2 regions of the Roseateles sp. GW821-FHT09B06 genome follow, and region 2 is predicted to be linked to the other one. Evidence: predicted binding sites of a transcription regulator. Region 2 holds the regulator's gene; the other holds the start of a gene.
The links. The regulator LexA, encoded in region 2, represses DNA repair genes until DNA is damaged. The targets are predictions, from matches to a motif close to ACTGTATNNNNATACAGT.
Positions count from the first base shown of each region.

Region 1 (14,960 bases), on a different contig from region 2:
CCCAGGGTCTCGGCCACCTGCACCAGCATGGTCCGGGTGGAGCCGGCCTGCCCCTCGGGCGCCACCCACAGGTAGGCGACGCGCACGCTGTCGCTGCCCACCTCGTCATCGCGGAAATGCAGCTCCCAGGGCACGATCGGCTGCTCGGTCTCGGGCACCGGCAGCTGACTGTCGCCGCTGAGGAATTCTCCGCGCAGGCCCAGCACCTGGTAGTAGACGGTGTCGGCCTCGTCGGCGCGCAGCAGGGCCGCAGCTTCGGGCGCCAGCGCATAGCGCGAGCGCCGGCCTTCGGGCGCTTCGGCCGCGGCCACCTGCAGGCCCAGATTGCGCGCCATCTCGCCGAGTTCGCGGTCGTAGGGCCGGCCCGCGATGCCCTGCGCCACCAGCCAGGTCAGGGCGACGCTGATCGGCCAGATCACCAGCAGCGGGGCGAGCATCCAGTCGAGGATCTCGCCGAACAGGGAGCGTTGCTCGGTGTCTGCGGCCATTCAGCTTTCCGGGTTCAGACGGGCCGCCGCACCGGGCCGTCCCAGGCAAGGCCCAACCCTCCCGGCGGGGCGATGGCTGTACTCGGCCAGCGGGGTGTTCCGTTCATCCCGGAATTTTCTCCAGGCAGTAGCCCAGGCCGCGCACCGTGGCGATGCGGATCGGCCCCTGCTCGATCTTCTTGCGCAGGCGGTGGATATAGACCTCGATCGCATTGTTGCTGACTTCCTCGCCCCACTCGCACAGGCGCTCCACCAACTGGTCCTTGCTCACGAGGCGGCCGGCGCGCTGCAGCAGCACCTCCAGCAGGCTCAGCTCGCGCGCCGAGAGCTCCACCATCTGGTCGTTGATATAGGCGACGCGGCCGGTGGCATCGAAGCTCAGCGGGCCATGCTTGATGATCGAGGAGGCCGTGCCCAGGCCGCGGCGCGTCAGCGCCCGCACCCGCGCCTCCAACTCCTGCAGCGAGAAGGGCTTGGCCATGTAGTCGTCCGCGCCCAGGTCCAGGCCCTTGACGCGCTGCTCGACGCTGTCGGCCGCGGTCAGTATCAGCACCGGCATCGAGGCGCCGCGCGCGCGCAGCTTGCGCAACACCTCCAGGCCGTGCAGCTTGGGCAGGCCCAGGTCCAGGATCACCAGATCGAACTCGTGCGAGGCCAGCGCCGCATCGGCTTCGGTGCCCGAACCGACCTGGTCGACCGCGTAGCCGGAGGCGCGCAGCGCGCGCAACAGGCCGTCGGCCAGCACTTGGTCGTCTTCCGCAATCAGGATGCGCATGGTTCGTCCCCTCGTTATACGAACATTCTAGGGAGGGCGACCTTACTGAAGGACATGACTGCCGGAGGATGTACCGCCGCCTCGGTAGCTCATCCCATGAGCCACAGGAAGAATACGATGCCCCTATTGGTCGATATGTAACAGGACCGAAGCAGGCCGCTCATGCCCGACAGCCCTAATTCATATTGATCATTACTGACATTGAATGGCAGCAGGTCCTGCCTAAACTACTGTACAAATATACAGATTGCGCCATAATGCGCCCAGCCGAAACAGGAGATCGAACATGGATGCCCCCGTCAAAAACGCCAACACCGAAAAAGCCAAGGCCCTGCAGGCCGCCCTTGCCCAGATCGAAAAGCAGTTCGGCAAGGGCTCCATCATGCGCCTGGGCGAGGGTGAGGTGATCGAGGACATCCAGGTCGTTTCCACCGGTTCGCTGGGCCTGGACATCGCGCTGGGCGTCGGCGGCCTGCCGCGCGGCCGGGTGGTCGAGATCTACGGCCCGGAATCGTCGGGCAAGACCACCTTGACGCTGCAGGTGATCGCCGAGATGCAGAAGCTCAGCGGCGTCTGCGCCTTCATCGACGCCGAGCATGCGCTGGACATCCAGTATGCGCAGAAGCTGGGCGTCAATCTGCAGGACCTGCTGATCAGCCAGCCCGACACCGGCGAGCAGGCCCTGGAAATCGTCGACGCGCTGGTGCGCTCGGGTTCGGTGGACCTGATCGTGGTCGACTCGGTCGCCGCGCTGACGCCCAAGGCCGAACTGGAAGGCGAGATGGGCGACTCGCTGCCCGGCCTGCAGGCCCGCCTGATGAGCCAGGCCCTGCGCAAGCTGACCGCCACGATCAAGAAGACCAACTGCATGGTCATCTTCATCAACCAGATTCGCATGAAGATCGGCGTGATGTTCGGCAGCCCCGAGACCACGACCGGCGGCAATGCGCTGAAGTTCTACGCCTCGGTGCGCCTGGACATTCGCCGCATCGGTTCGATCAAGAAGGGCGAGGAGGTGATCGGCTCCGAGACCAAGGTCAAGGTGGTCAAGAACAAGGTCTCGCCCCCGTTCAAGACGGCGGAGTTCGACATCCTGTACGGCGAGGGCATCAGCCGCGAGGGCGAGATCATCGACATGGGCGTGGTCGCCAAGGTGGTGGACAAGTCCGGCGCCTGGTATGCCTACAGCGGCGAGAAGATCGGCCAGGGCAAGGACAACGCGCGCGAATTCCTGCGCGAGAACCCCGACATCGCGCGCGAGATCGAGAACAAGGTGCGCGAATCGTTGGGCGTGCCCCTGCTGGCGGGCGACACCGCGGAGTAAGGCCCGTGCGGCAGGCGGGCGCGCGGGCCGGGCCGGCCCTGGTGCGGCGCTTCTGGGCGCTTTACCAGGCGCGCCGCTGGGCCGAGGCCCAGGCCCTGCTGGATCCGCAGGCCTGCTGCACCTGGTGGAGCACGCGCGAGCGCTTTGTCGGTGCGGCTGCCATCGTGCATGTGAACGCGGTCTATCCGGAAGGCTGGGCGATCCGCCTGCTGGCGCTGCATGCGCTGGGGGCCGGGCGGGTGCACAGCCTGGTGCGGGTCGATCATGGCGAGGCGTCCTTCTACGCCAACAGCTTCTTTGCGATCGAGGGCGGGCGGATCGTCGGCATCGACGAATACTGGTCCGACGTGCAGGCGCCGCCGGCCTGGCGCCGCGATCTGCCGGGCCTGGAGGGCCTGCCGGCCGACGGTCGCCCGGGCCTGGATCTGGATCCCGACCCGCCCGCGGCGCCATGAGCCATAAACCCCTGTCCCTGAAGATGCGCGCGATCGCGCTGCTGGCGCAGCGCGATCACAGCCGGTCCGAACTGCGCGGCAAGCTGCTGCGCATTGCCCGTTTGGCGCAGGCCGCGAAGCTGGCCGAGGCCGGTGCGGCGGAAGAACCGACGCCCCCGGAATCGGCCGAGGTGGCGGCCGAGGTCGATGAACTGCTGGTCTGGCTGCAGGCCCAGGGCTATCTCAGCGAGTCGCGCTTCGTCGAATCGCGCGTCCATGCGCGCGCGCAGCGCTACGGCAATCTGCGCATCAAGCAGGAGCTGGCCCAACATGGCCTGACCCTCGATGCCGAGCGCCAGCTGCAGCTCAAAGACAGCGAGCTGGAACGTGCCCGTGCGGTCTGGGCGCGCAAGTTCGGCGCGGCGCTTCCCGAGGATGCCGCGGCGCGCGCGAGGCAAACCCGTTTTCTGGCGGGACGAGGGTTTTCTGCCGAGGTGATTCGCCGGGTGCTGCGCGGCTTGCCGGAGTGAGGGGCGGCCCTTGCCGGGGCGGCCCGCGTCGCCGGACGAGGCCCGCTGACAGCCCCGCGACAGGCTTGCGGCAGCGCAGCATGCTACATTCGCGGTCTTTGGCAGACTTGCCCGCCACCCCAGTCCCGAGGTTTGGCGGGCTTGCCTGCGCGTTGTCTGTACCGCTTCATGTCCTTGCTCACCCCGTCCTCCGAGCGCCGTCTGCTGCACCGTCGAGCCATCGACGTGCAGGTGTTTGCGCGTGAAGACGGGCTGTTCGACGTGGAGGCGACCTTGCAGGACGTCAAGACCCGCGACATCCCGTTGGCCGCCGGTCTGCGCCGCGCCGGCGAGCCGCTGCACGACATGCTGCTGCGTCTGGTGGTCGACAGGCAGCTGAACGTGCTGGCCTCGGGCTCCGAGACGCGCGGCATGCCCTATCCGGGCGTCTGCGGCGAGCATGGCGATGCCTACGCGCGCCTGACCGGGTTGAACCTGTTGAAGGGCTTCCGCCTGGGTGTCAAGGAGCGCCTGGCCGGCATCAAGGGCTGCACCCATCTGACCGAACTCAGCCAGGTGCTGCCCACCGCCGTGATCCAGGCCTTTGCCGGCATCGTGATCGACACCCGCGAGGGCGACGCGAGCTCGGGCCAGGCACCGTTCCAGATCGACAAGTGCCATGCGCTGAGGAGCGACGGCGCGGTCGTGCAAGCCCATTACCCCCGCTGGTATCGCCAGGCTCCGGCCGCGGCGCAGACCGCGACCTCTCCCACCTCTTCCTGACTTTTCCCTCTAAGCGAGACCCCCTATGAAGATTCACGAGTACCAGGGCAAGGAAATCCTGCGCCAGTTCGGCGTGCCGGTGCCGCGCGGCATTCCCGCGTTCACGGTGCAAGAAGCGGTGGAAGCCGCGCAGAAGCTGGGCGGCCCGGTCTGGGTGGTCAAGGCGCAGATTCACGCCGGCGGCCGCGGCAAGGGCGGTGGCGTCAAGCTGGGCAAGAGCCTGGACGAGGTGAAGAGCCTGTCCGAGCAGATCCTGGGCATGCAACTGGTCACGCACCAGACCGGCCCGGAAGGCCAGAAGGTCCGCCGCCTCTACATCGAAGAAGGCGCCGACATCAAGAACGAGCTGTATGTCTCGCTGGTCACCGACCGCGGCACGCAGAAGGTCGCCTTCATCGCGTCCAGCGAAGGCGGCATGGACATCGAGGAAGTGGCCCATTCCACGCCCGAGAAGATCATCACCGAGATGATCGACCCGCTGGTGGGCCTGACCACCGAGCAGAGCAAGAAGATCGCCGCGGCCATCGGCCTCACCGGCGCGTCGGTGGACCAGGCCGTCGACCTGTTCGCCAAGCTCTACAAGTGCTACATGGACACCGATGCGTCGCTGGTTGAAATCAACCCGCTGAACTGCGATTCCAAGGGCAATCTGATCGCCCTGGATGCCAAGTTCAACTTCGACGCCAATGCGCTGTTCCGCCACCCCGAGATCGTCGCCTACCGCGATCTGGACGAGGAAGACGCGGCCGAAGTCGAGGCCTCCAAGTTCGATCTGGCCTACATCTCGCTGGACGGCAATATCGGCTGCCTGGTGAACGGCGCCGGTCTGGCGATGGCCACGATGGACACCATCAAGCTGTTCGGCGGCGAGCCGGCCAACTTCCTGGACGTCGGCGGCGGCGCCACGGCCGAGAAGGTCACCGAAGCCTTCAAGATCATGCTGAAGAACCCGGAAGTGAAGGGCATTCTGGTCAACATCTTCGGCGGCATCATGAAGTGCGACACCATCGCCGAAGGCGTGATCACCGCCTGCAAGGCCGTGAACCTGAGCGTGCCGCTGGTCGTGCGCATGAAGGGCACCAACGAAGATCTGGGCAAGAAGATGCTGGCCGAGTCCGGCCTGCCCATCATCGCCGCCGATTCGATGGCCGAAGCCGCGACCAAGATCGTCGCTGCCGTCAAGTAAGCCCCGCAAGGAAAGCATCAATCATGTCGATCTACATCAACAAAGACACCAAGGTCATCACCCAAGGCATCACGGGCAAGACCGGTCAGTTCCACACCCTGGGCTGCCAGGCCTACGCGAACGGCAAGAACGCCTTCGTGGCCGGCGTGAACCCGAAGAAGGCCGGCGAGAAGTTCTCGGACATCCCCATCTACGCGACCGTCAAGGAAGCGGCCGGCCAGACCGGCGCCACCGTCTCGGTGATCTATGTGCCGCCGGCTGGCGCCGCCGCCGCGATCTGGGAGGCCGTCGAGGCCGACCTGGACCTGGCGATCTGCATCACCGAAGGCATTCCCGTCAAGGACATGCTGGAGGTGCGCAACCGTATGAAGGCCAAGGAGGCTCTAGGGGGCAAGCGCACCCTGCTGCTGGGCCCCAACTGCCCCGGCCTGATCACGCCCGACGAGATCAAGATCGGCATCATGCCCGGCCACATCCACCGCAAGGGCCGCATCGGCGTGGTCTCGCGCTCCGGCACGCTGACCTATGAAGCCGTGGCGCAGCTGACCGAGATCGGCCTGGGCCAGAGCTCGGCCGTCGGCATCGGCGGCGACCCGATCAACGGTCTGAAGCACATCGACGTGATGCAGGCCTTCAACGACGATCCGGACACCGACGCCGTGATCATGATCGGCGAGATCGGCGGCCCGGACGAGGCGGAAGCCGCCCGTTGGTGCAAGCTGAACATGAAGAAGCCGGTGGTCGGTTTCATCGCCGGCGTCACCGCCCCTCCCGGAAAGCGCATGGGCCACGCCGGCGCGCTGATCTCGGGCGGCGCCGACACGGCCGATGCCAAGCTCGCCATCATGGAAGAGTGCGGCTTCACCGTGACGCGCAACCCCTCGGAAATGGGCAAGCTGCTCAAGGGCCTGCTGTAAACCGAGCCCGGCGAGCGGCCCGGCCGGATGCGTAAATCCACGCATCGGCGCCGGGCCTGCCGCAGCGCACAATCCGGCCGCAGCCTTTTGCGGCCGGGCATCAAGGGGCATCGGCCCCTTTTTGTTTTGGCGTCTGCAATCGCTGGAGGCCCGGCTATAGTCCGTCCGTCGCGGGCCGCGGAAACCAACTCAACGCAAAGTTCCCATGGACATGCTCACCAGTCCCGAGTTCTGGCTTGCCGTCGGCCAGATCATCATGATCGACATCCTGCTGGGCGGCGACAACGCGGTCGTGATCGCGCTGGCCTGCCGCAAGCTGCCCGATGTCCAGCGCACCAAGGGCATCCTGTGGGGCACGGCCGGCGCCATCGTGCTGCGCGTCGTGCTGATCTTCTTCGCGCTGACGCTCCTGAAGCTGCCCTTCCTGAAGCTGGTGGGCGGCCTGCTGCTGCTGTGGATCGGCATGAAGCTGCTGCTGCCCGAGCATGACGACGAGCATGCCAATATCCAGGCCAGCGACAAGCTCTGGGCCGCCGTGAAGACCGTGATCGTCGCGGACTTCGTGATGAGCCTGGACAACGTGATCGCGATCGCCGGTGCCGCCGAAGGCGCGGGCGGCGACCATCAGATGCCGCTGGTGATCTTCGGCCTGCTGGTCTCGATCCCCATCATCGTCTGGGGCAGCCAGATGGTGATCAAGCTGATGGACCGCTTCCCGATGGTGATCACGCTGGGCGCGATGCTGCTGGGCTGGATCGCCGGCACCATGATGGTGGGCGACCCGGCGCTGTCCAGCTGGGTGCCGAGCCAGGCCGGCGACAAGCCCGGTTCGACCGAGGTGCTGCCGGCGCTGTATTACGGCTGCGGCGTGGTCGGCGCCCTGCTGGTGCTGGCAGCCGGCAAGTTGATGGCGGCACGCAAGGGCGGCGCGGCCGCCTGATCCGGAACCATGGCTGGGGTCGGCTTCTGGCGGCGCCTGCTGGGTCGCGGCGGCGACGCCGGCAATGCCAGCATCGCCGGGGATACGCAGCCGAGCACCCAGCCCCAGTCCTTGCTCCAGGATGCCCGAGGGGAAGGCCTGGAGCGCTATGAACTCGGCGCCGAACTCGGCCGCGGCGCGATGGCCGTGGTCCACCTCGCCATCGAGAAGGCCAGCGGCCGCCGGGTGGCGATCAAGCGCCTGGCGCTGCAGCGCGAGTTTGCGGCCGAGGACCTGATCGACGTGCGCCGGCGCTTCATGCGCGAGGCGCGCGCGGCCGGACATCTGGAGCATCCCGACATCCTGCGCGTGCTGGATGCCGGCCAGGCCGGCGCAGATGCCTGGATCGCGATGGAATACGCGCCGGGCCAGGATTTGAGCCATTTCACCCGCACCGGTGCCCTGCTGCCGGTACGCGAGGCGCTGTCCCTGGGGGCCCGCCTGGCGCGGGCGTTGGCCTATGCCCATGCCCAGGGGGTGGTGCACCGCGACATCAAGCCCAGCAACGTGATGCTGGAGCGCGCCGGCGCCGGCGGTGCCGATTCGCTGAAGATCATGGACTTCGGCATCGCCCGCATCGCCGACGGCAGCCGCACGCGGACCGGCCTGGTGCTGGGCACGCCGTCCTTCATGTCGCCCGAGCAACTGGCCGGCCAGCAGGTCGACGGACGCAGCGATCTGTATTCGCTGGGCGTGATGCTCTACCAGTTGCTGACGGGCCATCTGCCGCACCAGTCCGAGTCGATGGCGACCCTGATGTACCAGATCGCCAACCAGGCGCCGCCCGACGTGCGCCATTACCGCCCGGCGCTGCCCGAGGCGCTGGCCCTGGTGCTGGCCCTGGCGCTGGAGAAGCGCCCAGAGCTGCGCTATGCCGATGGCGGGCAGATGGCCCAGGATCTGGATGCCGTGCTGGCCCTGCTGCCAAGGCAAGACCTGGCCCTACCCGGTCAGGATTTCACGACCGCCGACCCGTTCGCGCGCACCGAGCGCCTGGATCCGGTGGAACCGGGGCAAAATCCCCCGGATCCTCTCTAATTCCAGTTCGCCATGACCGTGGAGATCTTCAGCGCTACCGATGTCGGCCGCGCCCGCGACAACAACGAGGACTCGGTGGCGCTGGACGAGACGGTGGGCCTGGCCGTGCTGGCCGACGGCATGGGCGGTTACAACGCCGGCGAGGTCGCCAGCCAGATGCTGACCAGCTTCGTCAAAGCGGAGCTGGGCCGCTGGCTCAAGGAGGCGGGCAGCCAGGCCGCACCGGCCGACGTGCGGCGGGCGATGGACATCTGCGTGGACAACGCCAATCGCGCGATCTTCAATGCGGCCAACACCAATCCGCGCTATGCGGGCATGGGCACGACCCTGGTGCTGGCGGTGTTCCGTGAGGATGTGCTGCTGTTGGGTCATGTCGGAGATTCGCGTGCCTATCGCCTGCGCAACGGCCAACTGAGCCAGATCACGCGCGATCATTCCCTGCTGCAGGAGCAGCTCGATGCCGGCCTGCTGACCCCGGAGGAGGCCGCCTTTTCCAGCAACCGCAACCTCGTCACCCGCGCCGTGGGGGTGGAGGATGCCGTGATGCTGGAACTGCATCAGCACGAGATCCAGCCGGGTGACCTGATCCTCCTGTGCTCGGACGGACTGTCCGACATGTTGGACGACAATGCACTCGCGCAGTTGCTGATAAACCACCCTTCGCTGTCCGAAGCGGCGCAAGCCCTGGTTGCCGCCGCCAATGACATGGGCGGCAAGGATAATATTGCGCTTGTGCTGGCTCGTGCGGAGGGTCGCGCCAAACCTGTCAGCCGGACCTGGTGGCCGTTCGGTCGGCGCTGACGGGAGCGCCGATATCTGCGCAAGGACCCGGCCGGTACACCAACGAGACAATAGGACTGAGGTCAAGCATGGGCAAACTGGTGGTTTCGCTCGACGGGGTGGTGATCAAGGAGGTACAGCTCACCAAGGACAAGACCACGCTCGGTCGTCGGCCCTACAACGACATCGTGATCGACAACCTGGCGGTGAGCGGTGAGCATGCCGTGCTGCAGATGGTGGGAGCCGACGTCTTCATCGAAGACCTGAACTCCACCAACGGCACCTATATCAACGGCAAGGCGATCAAGAAGCAGCTGCTGGCCGGCAACGACATCGTCGAGGTGGGCAAGTACAAGATCAAGTACCTGCTGTCCGATGGCGTGGACTACGAGAAGACCATGATCCTGAAGCCGGGGGCCACGCCCAGCGGTTTCGGCCTGCCTTCGTCCTTCGGTGCCCTGAGTGCGCCGGCCAGTGCCGCGACGCCTGCCACGATCAAGGTGTTGACGGGAGCTGCGGCGGGCCGCGAGGTCAGCCTGACCAAGGTGGTCACCACGGTGGGCAAGCCCGGCGTGCAGGTGGCCTCCATCACCAAGCGCCCCAGTGGCTATGTGTTCGCCCACGTCGAGGGGGGCGCACGGCCCAGCGTCAATGGCGTGCCGCTGACCGGCGAGTCGATCGCGCTCAAGAGCGGCGATGTGATCGAGCTGGCCGGCACGCAAATGCAGTTTGTCCAGCCCGGCCTTTGAGTCGTCCGGCCGCGTGCAGCATGTCACGCGGCCGCAAGCTTCTCCTGCAAACGGCTGAAAAACGCGCCAAAACGCGCATTAGGTAGCTTGCACCCCCTGGCAAGGCGCGTAAATTGGAGTCCGTGCTCCACGAGCCCAGGCTCGACTACAACGCGCTGCGCATGAAAATAAAAGTCCTGGGCTGCTCCGGCGCCATTGCCGCCGGCTGCAAGACCACCGCCTTCCTGCTGGACGACGATGTGCTGATCGACGCCGGCACCGGCGTGGGCGATCTGAGTCTGGACGCGCTCGCGCGCATCGACCACATCCTGCTCAGCCATTCCCATCTGGACCATGTGCTGGCGATCCCCCTGCTGGCCGATGCCGTGCTGCGCCAGCGCGCCCAGGACGGGCGGCCGCCGATCGAGGTGCATGGCCTGGCACCCACCCTGGATGCGTTGCGCCTGCACCTGTTCAATGGCGTCATCTGGCCCGACTTCACCCGCCTGCCCAGTGCCGAGCATCCGGTGTTGACGCTGCGGCCCTTCGAGATCGGCCAGCGCCTGCGGCTGGGCGAGCGCGAGATCGAGGTGTTGAGCGCCGAGCACACGGTTCCCGCCTGCGGTTTCGCGGTCGACGGCGGCGCGGCGGGCCATTGGGTCTATACCGGCGATACCGGACCCAACCCGGCGCTGTGGCGGCGCCTGGCCGAGATCAAGGTGGCGCATCTGGTGATCGAAACCGCCTTCAGCGACGAAGAGCGCCAACTGGCGCGCGTCAGCCGCCATCTCTGCCCCACCGCGCTCGGCAGCGAGCTGAGCCAACTGGGCGGAGCGGTCGACGTGCACATCACCCACATCAAGCCGGGCGAGGATGGTGCCGTGATGACCCAGATCGCCGGCCTGGCCAGCGCGCACCGCATTGCTGCGCTGCGGGCGGGGCAGGTGCTGAGCTTCTGAACTCGAAGCCCGATCGACTGACAAAAATGGTCGGCTCGCAGGCCCGCGAACAAAATGCGCCGCGAAGGCTGACCAAAAATGTCACCCGGGTTGTCCTGGAGGCGCCGTGTTCGTGATGTTTGTCACGCGCCAAGGCGCTGGGGCAGGCTGGCACGGCCCCTGCATATAGAGGAAGCGTTCCTCCCCTACCTCTCACTTTTTACCCGCAGGAGTCCTCATGAGCATCAAGCGCAACGTCCAAAAAGGTTTCACCCTGATCGAACTGATGATCGTCGTGGCGATCATCGGCATCCTGGCTGCGGTGGCCCTGCCGGCCTACCAGGACTACACCCTGAAGAGTAAGGTCTCTGAAGCCGCGAGCGTCTCGTCGACGGCCCGCACTGCATTGGCTCTTGCCTTCAATGAAGGTGTGCTGAACAACGCCACGAATGCGACGCTGGGGCTCGCCGCCGCAGCCAGCATTACGAGCAAGTACGTGGCATCGGTGACGGCCGCAGGCACCAGCGATACCGCTGGAACCGTGACGGTCACGATGCAAGGCACGGGTAATGCAGCCGTTGACGCCAAGACCGTCATTTACACGGCGACCTGCGTGACCGGGGCCCAATGCACTTGGGCAATCACTGGCACGGTCGACACCAAGTACATGCCGAAGACCTAAGCGCTGGTTGGCGCGAACCATGCCCAGAGTGGACATGGTGTTCGATACAAAGGCGACCCTCGGGGTCGTCTTTTGCATGGAAAGCGGCACTTGACACGGTTTGCCGGATGAATGGAGCCCCAATGCTGACCTCTTCGTTTGCTGGCCGCCCATTCCCGTGGTCCTCAAGCTGGCGTCAAGGCATTCCCTGGCTGCTGGCCGTGTTGGCCTGCGCCCTGCCGCCCATGATCGGCTATGTCTTGCCACCGCTGTCAAGTGCAGCGAATCAGGTGAGTGCCATGGTGGGCTGGGCGGCGGTCGCAATCTGTGCGTCCTTGGCGGTCGGTATTCGCCCCGTGTTGTTGCGGCCGGCCCTGCCGCTCCTGGTGACCTGCCTATTGCTGTTCGTCGGCATCCTCGGCTCTGTCCTATGGGCCGGCTTGCCCGGTTCTTTGGCACTCATCTCGGCCGGTTCTCTGCTTGCCACCCTGGTGCTCTTTGCTGTCGGCATGGCCAGCCGTGCCGCCGGGCATGCGGAGACCTTGTTCGCGCAGATATCGCTGGGCTGGCTTGTGCTGGGGGTGGCGCTGGCCGTGGTGTGTTTCATCCAGGTCTTTGCGCCGGCCTGGGCCGATGGGGATTGGATCGCACGCACGGGGCTCCTGGGCCGCGCGGTCGGCAATATGCGCCAACCCAACCATGTGGCTGTCTTGTTGTGTTGGTCCTGCGTGGCGACGCTCTGGCTTGCCGAATCGGCGCGGCTGCGGCGCTGGGTGGCAGGCCTGCTGATGACGGTTTTCATCTGGGCGATGGTCCTCACGGCTTCGCGCACCGGCTACGTGAGCCTCGTTATCTTGGCCGTCTGGGGCCTCGTCGATCGCGGACTTTCGCCGTTCGCGCGCCGAGTCCTGATGGCGGCTCCCTTGCTGATGCTGGGTTGCTGGTTTCTGACCGATGTCTGGGCGCACTGGAGTGGCCAGATCTTCGGCGGTGAAGTTCGGCTCGCCGAGGGGGCCAGTTCGCCCTCTCGGTGGTACATATGGGTGGACACGCTGGAGCTGATCCGGCGCAGTCCGCTGACCGGGCTGGGTTGGGGTGAGTTCAATTTTGGCTGGGCGCTGACCGACTTTCCGCGGCGCCGCTCGTCGTCTCTCGATCACGCGCACAACCTGCCGTTGCATTTGTTGGTCGAACTGGGCCTGCCGCTCGGCTTGAGCGTGTTGGCAGCATTGTGCTGGTCATTGTGTGCGGCCATTCGATCGGTCTTGGGCGAGAAGGGCCCCGAAGGGGTGGCCTTGCGCTGTGCCCTGGTCATGCTGACCATCGTTGGTTGGCACAGCATGTTGGAGTACCCTTTTTGGTATTTCTACTTTCTGCTTCCCACGGCTCTGTTGCTGGGCATGTGCAGTGGCAACGCGGGGGGCGGCACGAAGATGCGGCCGCTCGCGTGCTCGAAGAACGTCGCCGTGCCGGCGCGCACCTTGACTTACGCCAGCGCCTGGGTGCTGGCCACCGGAGTAGCGGTATGGGCAGACTATATGCGGGTCGTATTGCCCTATGTGGCGCCCATGAAGACGCTCATCGAGCGGGGTCAGACGTCGTGGCTTTTCAGTACCTGGGCCGATCAACTCTACCTCGCTAGCTACCCTGGAACACCCGAGGCCTTGCCGGCGGCCCAACGGGCGGCACATCTGCTCATCGATGCTCGCACGCTAAAGGTTTGGGCAGAGACGCTGAATGCGGCAGGGGATGTGGAGCGGGCAAGGTACCTCGTACAGCGTCTTCGCGATTTTCATGAGCCTTATCTGAACGGGTGGCTTGCAGAGTGCGACAAGCCGGACGCGGGGTCGGGGACGAAGCCGTTCCAATGTATCCCGGCCACCCAGGCCTTTACATATCGCGATTTCCGGTAACTGGGAGGCATGGCACATGAAGGCGTGCTGATCCCTACTGGCCGCACGCTACAAGGGCTGCTTGAAGTCAATCCCCGGCATGTGATGATTCGCCCCCATGCTGACCGCTACCGAAAAACCGAGCCCGCCACCGCTGCCGATTGTGCTGCTGGCCTGCGCCCTGCCGCCGCTGCTGGCCTACAACCTCACGCCTTCGGCCACCTTGTTCAACCAGCTGGCCGCTCTGGTTGGCTGGGGGCTGGTGCCGATCATCGTGGCGGCTTCTCGGCCACGCCTGCAGGGGGGGGGGGCAGTCTGGGCGCTGGCGCTGCTGCTGGCTGCGCCCTGGGTGTCTCGGCTGTGGGCCGAGCTTCCACTGTCGCTGGCTCTATGCTCCAGCGGCCCGATAGTCGCGGCGCTGCTGCTGCTCCTGCCGAGCGCCCAGGGTATGGATGAGGCGGCGCGGCGGCGGTGGTTCGAAGCCCTCTGCTGGGGCCTGCTGCTGGCCGGGCTGCTGAGCCTGGCGGTGGGCCTGGTGCAGGTGTTCGCGCCCGCCTGGGCGGATGGTCAGATCATCGCCCGCTCCGGCATCCCCGGCCGCGCGGTCGGCAATCTGCGTCAGCCCAACCATCTGGCCAGCCTCCTGATGTGGTCCTGCGTGGCGGCCGTCTGGCTGGATGCGGCGGGCCGCCGGCGCCGGGCCTGGCTGCTGCCGGTGCTGCTGTTCGGCCTGATCTTCGGCGTGGTGCTCAGTGCCTCGCGCACCGGCATGTTGGGTGTGCTGCTGCTGGCCGCCTGGGGGCTGCTGGACCGCAAGCTGGCGCGTACCTCACGCTGGGCGCTGCTGGCCACGCCGCTGATGCTGGCGTTCAGTTGGGGCCTGCTGTCGGCCTGGGCCCATGCCGGCGATCATGCCTTCGGGGCCGAGTCGCGCCTGGCCGAGGGAGCCGGGTCGCCGTCGCGTCTGGCCATCCTGAGCAACGCATGGACCCTGCTGAAGATGCACCCCTGGACCGGCGTGGGCTGGGGCGAATTCAATCTGGCCTGGACCATGACGCCGTTTCCGGGCCGTCCCACGGCCTTCTTCGACCATACCCACAATCTGCCGATGCAGCTGCTGGTGGAGCTGGGCTGGCCGCTCGGGCTGCTGGTGCTGGGGCTGCTGGCCTGGTCGGTGTGGCAGGCGTTCCGGGCCAGCCAACGGGCGCAGGGCGAGGATGCGGTGCTGCGCCGCTGCGCTTTCATGATCGTGCTGATGATCGGCCTGCACAGCCTGCTGGAGTACCCGCTCTGGTACGCCTATTTCCTGCTGCCGACGGCCTTCGCGCTCGGCATGGCGCTGGGTGGCGAGACCAACGCGGCGCCGGCCGGACGGCTGCCCGCCTGGCTGCCGCGCGGCGTCGGCGCGTTGCTGGTGCTGGGCAGCGTCTATGCCGTCTGGGACTATCTGCATGTGGTGGACATCTATGTGCCGTCGCCCGGCGCCCCATTGCTGGAGCAGCGCATCGAGCGCGGCCAGCGCAGCACC
Region 1 is NZ_JBWKPM010000002.1:39,225-54,184, reverse strand. Features, by position in the region: gene AC07OQ_RS02110 (sensor histidine kinase) at 1-488, opposite strand, end outside; gene AC07OQ_RS02105 (response regulator) at 592-1,263, opposite strand; gene recA (recombinase RecA) at 1,550-2,587, shown strand; gene AC07OQ_RS02095 (nuclear transport factor 2-like protein) at 2,593-3,042, shown strand; gene AC07OQ_RS02090 (regulatory protein RecX) at 3,039-3,551, shown strand; gene AC07OQ_RS02085 (DUF2889 domain-containing protein) at 3,720-4,313, shown strand; gene sucC (ADP-forming succinate--CoA ligase subunit beta) at 4,339-5,499, shown strand; gene sucD (succinate--CoA ligase subunit alpha) at 5,523-6,416, shown strand; gene AC07OQ_RS02070 (TerC family protein) at 6,622-7,356, shown strand; gene AC07OQ_RS02065 (serine/threonine-protein kinase) at 7,366-8,433, shown strand; gene AC07OQ_RS02060 (Stp1/IreP family PP2C-type Ser/Thr phosphatase) at 8,446-9,234, shown strand; gene AC07OQ_RS02055 (FHA domain-containing protein) at 9,303-9,962, shown strand; gene AC07OQ_RS02050 (MBL fold metallo-hydrolase) at 10,124-10,900, shown strand; gene AC07OQ_RS02045 (pilin) at 11,118-11,561, shown strand; gene AC07OQ_RS02040 (PglL family O-oligosaccharyltransferase) at 11,684-13,453, shown strand; gene AC07OQ_RS02035 (PglL family O-oligosaccharyltransferase) at 13,551-14,960, shown strand, end outside.
Region 1: a site for LexA is predicted at 1,493-1,510, ahead of recA (recombinase RecA). Genes of this name have one in related genera too.

Region 2 (14,960 bases):
TCCTGGCCGCGATGAAATGGCTGGGCCTCGAGTACGACGAGGGCCCGATCTACCAGATGGAGCGCCTGCAGCGCTACAACGAGGTGATCGAACAGATGATCGCCGCCGGCACGGCCTACCGCTGCTACTGCACGCCCGAGGAACTGGACGCCATGAAGGCCGGCCAGGAGGCGCGCGGCGAGAAGCGCCGCTACGACGGCACCTGGCGTCCCGAGCCGGGCAAGGTGCTGCCGGCCATTCCCGAGGGCGTGAAGCCGGTGGTGCGCTTCAAGAATCCGATCGACGGTGACGTGAGCTGGGACGATGTGGTCAAGGGCCCGATCACGATCAACAACCGCGAGATCGATGATCTGATCATCCAGCGCACCGATGGCGTGCCGACCTATAACTTCGCCGTGGTGGTCGACGACTGGGACATGCAGATCAGCCATGTGTTCCGCGGCGACGAGCATGTCAACAACACGCCCTGGCAGATCAATATCTTCAAGGCGCTGGGTGCGCCGCTGCCCCAGTTCGGCCATGTGCCGGTGATCCTGGGCGACGACGGCCAGAAGCTCAGCAAGCGCCGTGGCGCCGTCAGCGTGACGGCCTACGAGGAGAACGGCTATCTGCCCGAGGCCATGCTGAACTACCTGTCGCGCCTGGGCTGGAGCCATGGCGACGACGAGCTGTTCACGCGCGAGCAACTGGTGTCCTGGTTCGATGGCAGCCATCTGTCCAAGAGCCCGGCGCAGTGGGATCCGGCCAAGCTGGAATGGGTGAATGGCCAGTACATCAAGCAGGCCGACGACACGCGCCTGGCCGCGCTGGTCGAGGGCCAACTGGCCAAGCGCGGCATCGCCGCGCCGGCGTCCAGGCTGGTACCGCTGTGCGCGCTGTTCAAGGATCGCTGTGCGACGACGGTGGCCTTGGCCGATTGGCTGACCATGTATTTCGCCCCGGTCGCGCCCGCGGCCGAGGATCTGGCCACGCACATCACCGATGCGGTGAAGCCGGCCGTGGCAGCGCTGGCCGAGAAGCTGGCCGCGCTCGCCGAGTGGAAGAAGGCGACCATCCAGGCCGCGATCAAGGAAGCCATCGGCGCGCACGGCTTGAAGATGCCGCAACTCGCCATCCCGGTGCGGGTGCTGGTGTGCGGTCGCGCACAAACTCCCTCGCTCGACGCGGTACTGGAACTGTTCGACAAAGAAATTGTCATCAACCGCTTGCGCGGCATCTGAAATTCGTTCTATAATCTTTTTCTCGCTTGAACGGCGCGATACACAAAGAATCGCAGCAGTCCAGGGAATGAAAGTTCTCGAGATTGTTCGCAGATCCTGAGGGAATTCTTTGGGGGTATAGCTCAGCTGGGAGAGCGCTTGCATGGCATGCAAGAGGTCAGCGGTTCGATCCCGCTTACCTCCACCAAGTCTTCTTGGTGGCGCGCGGTTCAGGTATGAAGAAGGATTAGTCCCCTTCGTCTAGAGGCCTAGGACACCACCCTTTCACGGTGACTACAGGGGTTCGAATCCCCTAGGGGACGCCAAGTTTGATAAGGCTTGGTAATTGAGATGGATTATTGATATATAATCTTTTTCAGTTACGAACTTATCCCACTGCGGAGTGGTAGTTCAGTTGGTTAGAATACCGGCCTGTCACGCCGGGGGTCGCGGGTTCGAGTCCCGTCCACTCCGCCAAGGTTTGCAGACACGTTGATGTCAAAATGCAAGCGGCCATTCAGTTGGCCGCTCGTATTTCAGAAGATAGAAGATTGATTCGCTTGAACGGCGCGTGCCCGATACGGGGGTATAGCTCAGCTGGGAGAGCGCTTGCATGGCATGCAAGAGGTCAGCGGTTCGATCCCGCTTACCTCCACCAAATTCTGGTGGCGCGCAGTTCAGGTAGATAGTTATTGCCTCGTTCGTCTAGAGGCCTAGGACACCACCCTTTCACGGTGGCTACAGGGGTTCGAATCCCCTACGAGGTACCAGTTTGATGAATACTCTAGACGGTATTCATCGCCACGCGGAGTGGTAGTTCAGTTGGTTAGAATACCGGCCTGTCACGCCGGGGGTCGCGGGTTCGAGTCCCGTCCACTCCGCCAATCTATGGAAAGCCCTGGATATGCAAATATCCAGGGCTTTTTCTTCTTTGGCACGACCATACTGCGATTCAGATGGGGCCGTAAACCAGCTTGCGTTCGGCCGTGTAATGCCACCAGGGTTTGGGCGGTGCGCCGCGCATGAAATCGACGGCCGACATCAGGGTATCGAGCACGCAGGGATCCTGGCGCTGTTCGGTAATCGCGCAAAGCTGCTGGTACAGCACGAAGGCATCGCGCCCGCGCAACTCCTGCGGCCTGGTGATGCCCAGCAGCCGCAGGTCGGCGGCCATCGCGGTGCCGATATTGGGGATCTGCTCCAGCGCGTAGCAGTCCTCGTAGTGGCGTGCCTTCATCGGCTCAGAAGCTCAGGGAATTGCGGATCAGGCCGACGGCGTGGCCCTCGATCGCGAAGTCGTCGCCGGGCGACACCAGGATGGGCTCGAAGTCGGCGTTCTCCGGCAGCAGGCTGATGCCGTCGCGACGCTTCTGATAGCGCTTGACCGTCACCTCGTCACCGATGCGGGCCACGACGATCTGGCCGTTCTTGGCCTCGCTGGACTTCTGCACGGCCAGCAGGTCGCCGTCCATGATGCCGATGTCCTTCATGCTCATGCCCTTGACCTTCAGCAGGAAGTCGGGTTTGCGGGCAAACATGCCGGCCTCCACCGTGTAGCTCTGCTCGATATGTTCCTGGGCCAGGATGGGCGCGCCGGCCGCGACGCGGCCGACCAGGGGCAGGGTGAGTTGCGCAATGCCCGGCAGGGGCAGCGCGAACCGTTGCAGGCCGTCCTCGCGCTGACGCCGTTCCTGGTTCAGTGCGCGCAATGTGTCAGACTTCAGGCGGATGCCGCGCGAGGTGCCGCCCACCAGTTCGATCACGCCCTTGCGGGCCAGCGCCTGCAGGTGTTCCTCGGCGGCATTGGCCGAGCGGAAGCCCAGTTCGGCGGCGATCTCGGCACGCGTCGGCGGTGCGCCGGTGCTTTCGATGGCGTCGCGCACCAGATCGAAAATCTGCCGCTGGCGGGCGGTGAGTTTGGGGCTGTCGTCCATGGGCACCTCGCGGGCGGTGTTGCTGATCTCGCCTGAGTATATATCCAGTGACTGTTTATCCATCCAGGATCTGATGAATGTCTGAAGCAAGCAAGAACAACAATCTGGTCGTGATCCTCGGCACCGGCGGCACGATCGCCGGCCGGGCGGCGAACCAGGCCGACAACGTCGGCTACACCGCCGCGCAACTGGGCGTCAAGCAGCTGATCGAGGCCATCCCGCCGCTGGCCGGCCGGCCACTTGAAGCCGAGCAGGTGGCCCAGTTGGACAGCAAGGACATGGACTTCGCCACCTGGCAAATGCTGGCGCGGCGGGTTGCCCATCATCTGGCCCGTCCCGAGGTGGCCGGCGTCGTTATCACCCATGGCACCGACACCCTGGAGGAAACCGCCTTCTTCCTGCAGCGCGTGCTGGCACCGGGCAAGCCGGTGGTGCTGACCGCGGCGATGCGGCCGGCCACCGCGCTGCAGGTCGACGGGCCGCAGAACCTGCTGGACGCCGTCGCGCTGGCGGCCCATGCCGCTGCGCGCGGCGTGCTGACGGTGTTCGGCGGTGCCATCCACGGGCCGGAGCAGGTGCGCAAGGTGCACAGCTACAAGATCGATGCCTTTGCCTCGGCCGAGGGCGCGCAGCTGGGTGTCGTGGAGGAGGGCGTGCCGCGCCTGCTGGGGGCCTGGCCCGAGGCCGCTGGTGGCCTGGGGCTGGCTCGCATCGCAAGGCCGGCCGAGGCATGGCCGCGCGTGCAGATCGTGCTGAACCATGTCGGCGCGGATGGCACCGTGGTGCGAGCCCTGCTGGCCCAGGGGGTGGACGGCCTGGTGGTGGCCGGCACCGGCAACGGCACCCTGGCGCGGGATCTGGAGGCGGCGCTGCGCGAGGCGCAGGCCGCCGGCGTGCGCGTGCTGCGCAGCACGCGCTGCGATGCCGGACCCGTGATGGAAAGCGCCGGCGCCCTTCCGAGCGCCGGCGCCTTGAGTCCGGTGAAGGCCCGCGTCCAGCTGCTGCTGGAGCTGCTGGCTTAGATCAGGTTCAGCGTCACGTCGATATTGCCGCGGGTGGCGTTCGAGTAGGGGCAGACCTGGTGGGCGGCGTTCACCAGTTCCTGGGCCACGGCCCGGTCCACACCGGGGATCGAGATCGCCATCGAAACCTGGATGCCGAAGGCTTGGCCAACCGGGCCGATGCCCACATCGGTCGTGATGCTCACGTCGGCCGGCAGCGCGACCTTCTGGCGTTGGGCCACGACCTTCATCGCGCCGATGAAGCAGGCCGAATAGCCGGCAGCGAAGAGCTGCTCGGGGTTCGTGCCTTCGCCGCCGCCGCCGCCCAGCTCCTTGGGTGTGTCCAGCTTCAGGTTGAGGCGGTCATCGGGCGTGGTGGCGGTGCCGGTGCGGCCGCCGGTGGCGGTGGCGGTGGCGGTGTAGAGGACTTTGTCGAGTGCCATGGTGTCTTCCTATCTATCGGTGGTGGTGGGTGAAAGCTCGGCACCGGCCAGCTGCTCGCGCAGCTCGTGCAGGCGTCGCGTGAGGGAACTCAGTTCTTCCAGCGAGCAGGCGGTGGCGCAGGCCAGCTGGGACGGGATGTGCCGGGCCTGCTCCTTCAGCTTGCGGCCCGTCTCTGTCAGCAGGATGTCAACGCGGCGCTCGTCCTCGGCGGCGCGCCGCCGTGCGATCAGGCCGGCCGCCTCGATGCGCTTGAGCAGCGGCGTCAGGGTGCCGGAATCGAGCGTGAGGCGCTGGCCGAGGGTGGAAACGCTGATGCCATCTTGCTCCCAAAGCACCAGCATCGCCAGGTATTGCGGATAGGTCAGGCCCAGCGGCTCCAGCAAGGGCTTGTAGAGCTTGGTCATGGCCAGCGAGCTGGCGTAGAGCGCGAAGCACAGCTGCCGGTCCAGGCGCAGCCAGTCGTCGCCCGCGGGAAGCGCTGGAGAGGTGCTGGGGGTCTTGCTGCGTGTCATGGGTGATAATGTAGTTGGCAATTAAATTGCACACAATTAAAATGGTTATTCAAACCGAGGAGAACGGTCGATGACGATGGTGGCCAATGTGCTGGTGGGTCTGGTGGCCCTGCTGCATCTCTACATCCTGGTGCTGGAGATGTTTTTGTGGACCACGCCCAAGGGCCGCAAGGCCTTCGGACTGACGCCGGAGTTCGCCGAGGCCAGCAAGGTGCTGGCGGCGAACCAGGGCCTGTACAACGGCTTCCTGGCCGCGGGACTGATCTGGGGACTAGCGCGCGGCGACATGGCGGTGCAGCTGTTCTTCCTGGGCTGCGTGCTGGTGGCCGGGCTCTACGGCGCGGCCACGGCCAGCCGCAAGATTCTGTACGTGCAGGCGCTGCCGGCGATCATCGCGATCGCCGGCGTGCTGCTGGCCTGATCGATCGATTGGTCGATCAGGCCGCGGCCTGGATCGCGTCGACCTCGGCGCTGAGCTCCAGCCAGCGCAGTTCGGCGGCCTCCAACTCGTCGTGGATGGCCTTGAGTCGCTTGCCCAGCTCGGCGATCTTGGCCGGCGCAGCGGTGCCCGCGGCCAGCTCGGCTTCGATGGCCTGGCGCTCGTCGGCCAGCCTGTTGAGCCTGGCGTCGATCTGCTCCATCTCCTTGCGCAGCGGTTTCGTCTGCTCGGCCAGACGCTGGCGGGCCTGGCCGCTGGCCTTGCGGTCCTCGCGCTTGAAGACCAACGGCGCGGCCGGCTCGGGGGCAGCCACGGGGGCGGCGGCCGGCGCCGGACTTGGCGACGGAGATGATGCTGCCTTCTTGGCTGCTTCCTTGGCGGCCTCCTTGGCCAGCTTGGCCGCCTCCTTGGACTGGTCCAGCAGCCACTTCTGGTAATCGTCCAGATCGCCGTCGAAGGGACCGACGCCGCCCTTGGTGACCAGCCAGAACTCGTCGCAGACCTCGCGCAAGAGCGCGCGGTCATGGCTGACCAGCATCACCGTGCCCTCGAACTCGTTGAGCGCCATCGACAGCGCTTCGCGCGTCTGCAGGTCCAGGTGGTTGGTCGGTTCGTCCAGCAGCAGCAGGTTGGGGCGCTGCCAGACCAGCATCGCCAGCACCAGGCGCGCCTTCTCGCCGCCGGAGAGGCTGCCCACCGCCTGGTTGACCATGTCGCCGACGAAGCGGAACTGGCCCAGGAAGTCGCGCAGTTCCTGTTCCCGGGCGCTCGGGCTGACCTCCTTGGCCAGGCGCACCATGTGCGACAGCGGGCCCTCGTCGGGCCGCAGCACGTCCATCTCCTGCTGGGCGAAGTAGCCGATCGACAGGCCCTTGCCCTCGGTGATCTTGCCGCTCATCGCGCGCTGCATGCGCGCCACCGTCTTCACCACCGTGGACTTGCCCTGGCCGTTCGCGCCCAGGATGCCGATGCGCTGGCCGGCCAGCACCGAGCGGTCGATGCCGCGCACGATGATCTTCTCGACCAGATCGGTGTCAGCGGCAGCGGCGCCGGGCCGCCCCAAGGCGTTGCCGCCGGCCCCCTCGGGGGGCGGGCCGCCGTACTCGGTGGACCGGGGCACCATGTAACCGCAGGCCACCTCGTCGAACATCAGCATCGGGTTCGGCAGGCTGATCGGCTCACGGAATTCGAAGGAGAAGTCGGAGGCGGTCAGCACCGGCGCCAGCTTCTCCATCCGTTCCAGCGCCTTGACGCGGCTCTGCGCCTGCTTGGCCTTGCTGGCCTTGGCCTTGAAGCGGTCGATGAACTTCTGCAGATGCGCCATGCGGTCCTGCTGCTTCTCGAAGGCGGCCTGCTGCAAGACCATGCGCTCGGCGCGCATCGCCTCGAAGGCGGTGTAATTGCCGCCGTAGCGCATCAGCTTGGCCTCGTCCAGATGCAGGGTCACCTTGGTGATCGCATCGAGGAACTCGCGGTCGTGGCTGATGATGATCAAGGTGCCGTCATAGCGCTGCAGCCAGGCCTCCAGCCACACCAGCGCGTCCAGGTCCAGGTGGTTGGTCGGCTCGTCCAGCAGCATCAGGTCGGCCGGGCACATCAGCGCGCGCGCCAGCTGCAGGCGCATGCGCCAGCCGCCCGAGAAGCTGTTGACCGGCGCATCGACCTGCTCGCCCTTGAAGCCCAGGCCCATCAGAAGAGCCTGCGCGCGCGGCTTGGCGTCGAAGGCGCCGGCATCCATCAGGAGGCCGTGCGCATCGGCCATCGCATGGCCGTCCTCGGCCGCCTCGGCCTCTTCCAGGGCCTTACGCGCGGCCATCAGGCGGGTGTCGCCCTCCAGCACGAAATCGGTGGCCGGCAGGTCGGTCTCGGGCATGTTCTGCGCCACCTCGCCGACGGCCCATTGGCGCGGGATCTCGACATCGCCCTTGTCCGATTGCAGGCGGTCGGTCAAGAGCGCGAACAGGCTGGACTTGCCTGCGCCGTTGCGGCCCACCAGACCGATCTTCTCGCCCGGCTGCAGCGTGACGCTGGCGTCGTCGAGGACGACCTTGGTGCCGCGGCGCAGCGTGATATTGCGCAGCGTGATCATGATGCGGACAGCGCTTCCTGAGTAATCAACAACACTTGGTCTTCTCCGGCCGATGTTTCCATCCAGGCCACTTCCAGGTTCGGGAAAGCGGCCTCAAAGAAGCCGCGCTCATTGCCAATCTCCAGCACCAGCACGCCATGCGCCGTGAGGTGCGCGGGTGCTGCGGCCAGCAGGCCGCGCACGAAATCCATGCCGTCGGACCCACCCGCGAGCGCCAGTTCGGGCTCGGCGCGGTATTCGGCCGGCAGGGCCGCCATCGAGCCGCTGTTGACATAGGGCGGGTTGCAGAGGATCAGGTCGTAACGCTGGCCGGCGGCCGGCGCCAGGCCGTCGCCCTGCAAGAGGCGGATGCGCTCGGCCAGACCATGCCGGTCCACATTGATGCGCGCCACCTGCAGCGCCTCGGGGCTGAGGTCGATCGCGTCGACCTGCACCTCGGGCCAGGCCATGGCCGCCAGCACGGCCAGGCTGCCGTTGCCGGTGCACAGGTCCAGCACGCGGGTGGTCTGATCTGACAGCCAGGCATCGATGCTGGCATCGGCGATCAGCTCGGCGATGAAGCTGCGCGGCACGATCGCGCGCTCGTCGACATAGAAGGGCACGCCCTGCAGCCAGGCCTCGCGGGTCAGGTAGGCGGCGGGCTTGCGCGTGGCGATGCGCTCGTCGACCAGTGCGACGATCTGCGCCAGCTGTTCCGGTGTCAGGTCTTGCTCGGCATGCAGGTCCAGCGCATCCAGCGGCAGGGCCAGGCGCCACAGCGCCAGCCAGGCGGCCTCGTCGAAGGCGTTGACGGTGCCATGCCCAAAAGAAACGCCCGCCTCGGTCAGGCGGGCGGCTTGGGCCTCGATGCAATTCAGTAACTTCATGGCTGCTAGGTCTGGACAGGACCCGATTGTCGCCGATGCGTGCGGCGACCGGCCTGGCCGGTTCTAGCCGCTCGTCGCTGCCCTGCTTTGGGCCGGGTCGGCGGCGAGCCCGTGGCGGCCGGCCTGGGCGTCGATGGAGGGCTCCAGCTTGCGTGCCGCCTCGATGTCGGCCTGGCCGATCGCCTCTTCCCCCAACTTGCGGCGCACGATGCCGCGGCCGTAGAGCGACCAGGCGCTGTCCGGCAGCAGTTTCAGCGCACGCTCGTAGTCGGCGAGCGCCTTGCGCAGCTCGCCGCGGCGCAGGCGCAGCCAGGCGCGGCTGTCGTAGTAGTGGCTGTTCTTCGATTCCAGGTCGATGGCCTTGTCGCAGTCGTCGAGCGCCTGGTCCAACTCGATGTTGAGCATGGTTCTCACCCAGCAGCGGCCGTTCAGGACGCTGCCGAGTTCGAAGTCATGCGGGTGGGCGGAGATCCAGTGCGTCCATTGGGGCAGCGCACGATCCGACAAATCGAGTTTCTGGTACAGCTGCGCCAGTTGGAGCCGCTGATGGGCCTGTGGTGCCAAGCTCTGGTCCAGCGCCTGCAGGTCGTCAAGCGCGCCTTCGCGATCGCCCGTGCCCGCGCGCAGCCAGGCCCGCCTCAAACGCGCTTCCGTCTGCGCAGGATCGAGCTGCAGCGCGGTGTCGAAGTCCTTCAGCGCCACCCGTTCCTGGCGCATGCTCTCGTGCACCGCGCCGCGCCGCACGAAATGCTCCGCGACCTGCGGCGCCATCGCGCAGGCGCGATCCAGATCGGCGAGCGCGCGGGCGAAGTCCTGCCTCGCGGCCGAGGCCGCGCCGCGCCGGGCGTAGCCGGCCGCATCGGTGGGCGGGTCGGCAGACGCGGTTTCACCGGCGGGCTCCGGCGCACTCGCAGCGCTGGCGGGGCCGGGCGGATTGGAGGCCTGGGCCTTTGCCATCTCGATGGCGCTGAGCGCGAAGACGGTGCCGCCGTTGTAGGTGAAGTACATGCGGCGCTGCTTCTTCGAGACGTAGATGCGGTGCGAGAGGAAGAAGTCGATGCCGAGCAGCATGTCGAAGTTCACGAACTCAAAATCGGCTATTTTCAAGTGGACGTTCGAGATCGCCTCGCCGCCCAATTCGAACCGGTCGACCTTCGCCGTCCAGGCGTCGGCCTCGCCGCGGCCGGCGCCATAGACCTTGCCGGCGGCCTTCATGTCGGTGACGCCGGCGCGTTTGGCGGCTTGCAGCGACACCAGGGATTGCGCGCCGGTGTCGAACAGGACGCGCAGCCTCTTGCCATTCAACTGGGCGATCGCCTGGATCGCCGGTGTTCTCGACGTTTCGTTGCGCAGCAGGTCCAGTTCGGAGACCGGCTTGTCACCGGCCCAGTAGGCCATGGTCTTGTTGCCGCAATCGTCATTGGGGAACATCAGCCGGACCGCGCCATGCGCGAGGTCGTACTCGACGTCCGCAAAGGCCAGGATGTTGCGACCCAGCAAACCCATGGTCCCACTCTCGCCGTTGCCGCCGACCATGAACTCCACATCCGGGATCACGCCGCCGCGCAGTTGCAGACGCTTCACCGTCGTCACGCCGGCCTCGATCTCGCCGGTCAGGCCCTGCACCGTCATGCCCCAGGGCAATGGGCCGACCTGCAGTTGCAACTGCTGTGCGGCCGCGTGCGTCAGAGAGCTGTAGAACGCGCCGCTGTCCACGATCATGCGGATGTCGGTGCCGTTGATGCCCAAGGTGGCAACGGCCCGCGAGCCGACCATCATCACCGGCAACTCGATCGAGCTGAGTTGGCAGGCCGCCCGGCCGAGGCCCGGCATCATCAACAGGCTCAGCGCGATGAGCATGCCGGATACGCAGCTCGTCCAAGGGGCACGGCGTTCCGTGCCCAGGTTTCGGGCCGGCTCATGCAGCCCCGCGATGCACTCATTCATCAGCCTGCCCTCCCTGTCGATCGGGCCGGTGGCGCTTTGCGCTCTTGACCGGCCCGCTGGCGCCGGACTGTACGTCAGGCCGGGGGCTAAATCTCTGGGGTTTGTGCTCAGGCCAGCAGCAATTCCAGCGTGCGCCGGTAGATGTTCTTCAGGGGTTCGATGCAGTCGGCCGGCACGTTCTCGTCGATCTTGTGGATCGTGGCGTTGATCGGGCCGAACTCCAAGACCTGCGGGCAGATCCTGGCGATGAAGCGGCCGTCCGAGGTGCCGCCGGTGGTCGACAGCTCGGGTGCCAGTCCGGTTTCGGCCAGGATGGCGTCGCGCACCGCCTCGCTCAAGGACCCGATCGGGGTCAGGAAGGGCTCGCCGCCCAGGGTCCACACCAGGTCGTACTCCAGGCCATGGCGCTCCAGCAGGGCCTCGACCTTGCGCTTCAGACCCTCGGGCGTCGATTCGGTCGAGAAGCGGAAGTTGAAATCGATCACCACGTCGCCCGGGATCACATTGGTGGCGCCGGTGCCCGCGTGGATATTGGAGATCTGGAAGGTGGTGGCCGGGAAATAGTCGTTGCCGCGGTCCCATTCGGCCGCGGCCAGCTCGGCCAGCGCGGGCGCGACCTGGTGCACCGGGTTGCGCGCCAGATGCGGGTAGGCCACATGGCCCTGGATGCCCTTGACCTTGAGCTTGCCGGAGAGCGTGCCGCGGCGGCCGTTCTTGACCATGTCGCCGAGCTTCTCCACCGAGGTGGGCTCGCCGACGATGCAGAAGTCCAGGCGCTGCCCGCGCGCCTTGAGCTGTTCACAGCAGACCACCGTGCCGTCGACGGCCGGACCCTCCTCGTCGCTGGTCAGCAGGAAGGCGACGCTGCCGCGGTGATCCGGATGGGCAGAGACGAACTCCTCGGCCGCCACCACCATGGCCGCCACCGAACCCTTCATGTCCGCCGCGCCGCGGCCGTAGAGGCGGCCGTCGCGGTAGCTGGGCACGAAGGGGTCGCTGGTCCATTGTTCCAGCTTGCCGGGCGGCACGACATCGGTGTGTCCTGCGAACATCAGCACGGGGGCGTCGGCCCCGGCGCTGCCGCGCTTGACGGCCCAGAGATTGCTCACGCGAAAGCTGTCTGGGCCGCTGTCCATGCGCTCGATCTCGAAGCCATGCCTGCCCAGGCGCTCGGCGATCAGGTCCTGGCAGCCGGCGTCCTCGGGCGTGACCGAGGGGCGCGCGATCAGGGTTTCGAGCAGCGCGAGGGCGTTGTTGTTGTTCATTCGGGGCGCACGTCCAGGGTGATCTCGGTGAAACTGGCCTCGTCGCTGGCCAGTTCCTCGGGCTTGCCGGCCGCGCTCTTGGCTTGCGGCTCGCCGTCGTTCTGCAGGCGCCACAGCAGGTTGGTGGGCGAGTCGGCGAACAGCAGGCCTTCCTCGCGGGTGATGGTGCCGTCCTTGATCAGCCTGGCGAAATGCTCCTCAAAGGTCTGCGAGCCTTCGGCGATGGACTTCTCCATCGCTTCCTTGACGCCGCTGAAGTCGCCATGCTCGATCAGCTCCGCGATCAGCTTGGTGTTCAAGAGGATCTCGGTCACGGGCACCCGGCCGCCGGCCGCGGCCCGCACAAGGCGCTGCGAGATCACGGCCTTCAGACCCGCGCCCAGGTCGTTCAGCAGGGCCGGGCGCGACTCGGGTGTGTAGAAGGACAGGATGCGGTTCAGCGCGTGATAGCTGTTGTTGCCGTGCAGCGTGGCCACCACCAGATGGCCCGACAGCGCATAGGAGATCGCCGCGGTCATGGTCTCGCGGTCGCGCACCTCGCCGATCAGGATGCAGTCGGGCGACTGGCGCAGCGCGTTCTTCAGCGCGATCTGCAGCGAGGCCGTGTCGCGGCCCACCTCGCGCTGGTTCACCACCGAGCGCTTGTTGCTGAACAGGTATTCGACCGGATCCTCGATCGTCAGGATATGGCCGGCCATGGTCTGGTTGCGCTGCTCCAGCATCGCCGCCAGCGTGGTGCTTTTTCCCGTGCCGGTCGCCCCCACCATCAGGATCAGGCCGCGCTTCTCCTGGATCAGCTTGCCGAGGATGGGCGGCAGGTTCAGGCTGTCCAGCGTGGGGATGTTGTGCGGGATATGGCGGAACACCGCGGCGATCGTGCCGCGCTGGCGAAAACCCGAGAGCCGGAAGCTGCCCACCTTGGAGACGGACACGGCCATGTTCAGCTCGCCGGTGGCATCCAGCTCGGCCAGCTGGCCGGCGTCGATGACCTCGGAGATCAGCTGGCGCGGCTGGCTGGGCGTGAGCTGCTGATCGGAGAGCTGCAGCATCTGACCGTTGATGCGGATCAGCACCGGCATGCTGGCCGACAAATAGCAGTCGGAGGCACCCTTCTCGGCCATCAGGCGCAGGATGCGCTCCATATTTCCGGTGCTCATGCTTTCTCCCTTAAGCGAGCGAACCAACGGCGAAATGCCCCCCCGACGAACCCAGCGGCGTCCGAAGATCCGGCCTCGCCGGTCCTGCGGGCATGCCCCCGATGGGGGCGGCCGAAGGCCGTAGGGGGTGGGTCATTCTCAGGCGCGCAGCAGGTCGTTGATGCTGGTCTTGGCGCGCGTGCCGGCATCGACCTTCTTGACGATGATGGCGGCGTAGAGGCTGTACTTGCCGTCGTTCTTCGGCAGCGAACCGCTGATCACCACCGAGCCGGCGGGAATGCGGCCGTAGGAGACGGTGTCGGTCTCGCGGTCGTAGATCGGCGTGCTCTGGCCGATGTAGACGCCCATCGAGATCACCGAGTTCTCCTCGACGATCACGCCCTCGACCACCTCGGAGCGGGCGCCGACGAAGCAGTTGTCCTCAATGATGGTGGGGTTGGCCTGCAGCGGCTCCAGCACGCCGCCGATGCCGACGCCGCCGCTCAGATGCACGTTCTTGCCGATCTGCGCGCAGGAGCCGACCGTGGCCCAGGTGTCGACCATCGTGCCCTCGTCGACATAGGCGCCGATGTTGACGTAGGAGGGCATCAGCACGACGTTCTTGGCCATGAAGCTGCCGCGACGGGCCACGGCGGGCGGCACCACGCGCACGCCGCTGGCGCGCAGCTGATCGTCCGACAGGCCGCCGAACTTGGTCGGCACCTTGTCGAAGAAGGTCATGTCGCCGGCGCCCATCTGGCGGTTGTCGTTCAGGCGGAAGGACAGCAACACCGCCTTCTTGACCCATTGGTGCACGGTCCATTGGCCCACGCCCTGGCGCTCGGCCACGCGCAGGCGGCCCGCGTCCAGCTCGGCGATCACATGCTCGACGGCCTGGCGCACCTCGGGCGCGTTGGCGGGATTGAGGTTGGCGCGGCCTTCCCAGGCCAGGTCGATGACGGATTGCAGTTGTTGAGTGCTCATGGGAAACGGCTCAGGCGAGGGATTGGGTATAGGAGACGATGCGCTGCGCGGCCTCGACGCATTCGGACAGTTCGGCCACCAGGGCCATGCGGATGCGGCCGGCCCCCGGGTTGACGCCATGGGCCTCGCGGGCCAGCAGGCTGCCCGGCAGCACCGCGACATTGTATTGAGCCAAGAGGCCCCGGGCGAAGGCGATGTCGTCGCCACCGGCTACATGTGGAGGGATGGCGGCCCAGAGGTAGAAGCTGGCGTCCGGCAGCGCCACGTCCAGCACCGCCGACAGCAGCGGCGTCACCTGGGCGAACTTGGCGCGGTACTGCTCGCGGTTGGCGATCACATGGGCCTCGTCGCCCCAGGCGGCGATGCTGGCGGCCTGCACCATCGGGTTCATCGCGCTGCCATGGTAGGTGCGGTAGAGCAGGAACTTCTTGATGATGGCGGCGTCGCCGGCCACGAAGCCGGAGCGCATGCCCGGCACATTGGAACGCTTCGAGAGGCTGGTGAAGGCGATCAGATTGCGGAAATCCGTGCGGCCCAGCCGGGCGGCGGCCTCCAGGCCCGACAGCGGCGCCTCCGCGCGGAAGTAGATCTCCGAGTAGCACTCGTCCGAGGCGATCACGAAGCCGTGGCGGTCGGAGAGCTCGAACAGCATCTTCCACTCCTCCAGCGGCATCACCGCGCCGGTCGGATTGCCGGGCGAGCAGACATAGAGCAGCTGGGTCCTGGCCCAGGTGGCCGCGTCGATCTCGGCCCAGTTGGCCGCGAAATTGCGTGACGGGTCGCTGTTGGCGAAGGCGGTCTGCGCGCCGGCCAAGAGGGCCGCGCCCTCGTAGATCTGATAGAAGGGATTCGGGCACACGACGGTCGCGCCGGGGCGCGTCGGGTCGATCACCGTCTGCGCTAGCGCGAACAAGGCCTCGCGCGAGCCGTTGACCGGCAGCACCTGGCTGGCCGGGTCCAGGCTCAGGCCGTAGCGGCGTGCCAGCCAGCCGGTGATCGCCTCGCGCAGCCTCGGCTCGCCGGCGGTGGCCGGATAGGCGGCCAGGCTCTTCAGGCTCCCTACCAGGGCATCCTCGACCAGCTTGGGCGCCGGATGCTTGGGCTCGCCGATGCCCAGGCTGATCGGACGGTAGGCCGGGTTGGG
Region 2 is NZ_JBWKPM010000001.1:318,330-333,289, reverse strand. Features, by position in the region: gene gltX (glutamate--tRNA ligase) at 1-1,220, shown strand, start outside; tRNA gene AC07OQ_RS01720 (tRNA-Ala) at 1,332-1,407, shown strand; tRNA gene AC07OQ_RS01715 (tRNA-Glu) at 1,450-1,525, shown strand; tRNA gene AC07OQ_RS01710 (tRNA-Asp) at 1,600-1,676, shown strand; tRNA gene AC07OQ_RS01705 (tRNA-Ala) at 1,782-1,857, shown strand; tRNA gene AC07OQ_RS01700 (tRNA-Glu) at 1,894-1,969, shown strand; tRNA gene AC07OQ_RS01695 (tRNA-Asp) at 2,007-2,083, shown strand; gene AC07OQ_RS01690 (helix-hairpin-helix domain-containing protein) at 2,152-2,436, opposite strand; gene lexA (transcriptional repressor LexA) at 2,441-3,133, opposite strand; gene AC07OQ_RS01680 (asparaginase) at 3,211-4,155, shown strand; gene AC07OQ_RS01675 (organic hydroperoxide resistance protein) at 4,152-4,577, opposite strand; gene AC07OQ_RS01670 (MarR family winged helix-turn-helix transcriptional regulator) at 4,587-5,090, opposite strand; gene AC07OQ_RS01665 (DUF1304 domain-containing protein) at 5,161-5,511, shown strand; gene AC07OQ_RS01660 (ABC-F family ATP-binding cassette domain-containing protein) at 5,528-7,618, opposite strand; gene prmB (50S ribosomal protein L3 N(5)-glutamine methyltransferase) at 7,615-8,484, opposite strand; gene AC07OQ_RS01650 (aspartyl protease family protein) at 8,548-10,431, opposite strand; gene dapE (succinyl-diaminopimelate desuccinylase) at 10,539-11,696, opposite strand; gene AC07OQ_RS01640 (PilT/PilU family type 4a pilus ATPase) at 11,693-12,853, opposite strand; gene dapD (2,3,4,5-tetrahydropyridine-2,6-dicarboxylate N-succinyltransferase) at 12,992-13,816, opposite strand; gene dapC (succinyldiaminopimelate transaminase) at 13,827-14,960, opposite strand, start outside.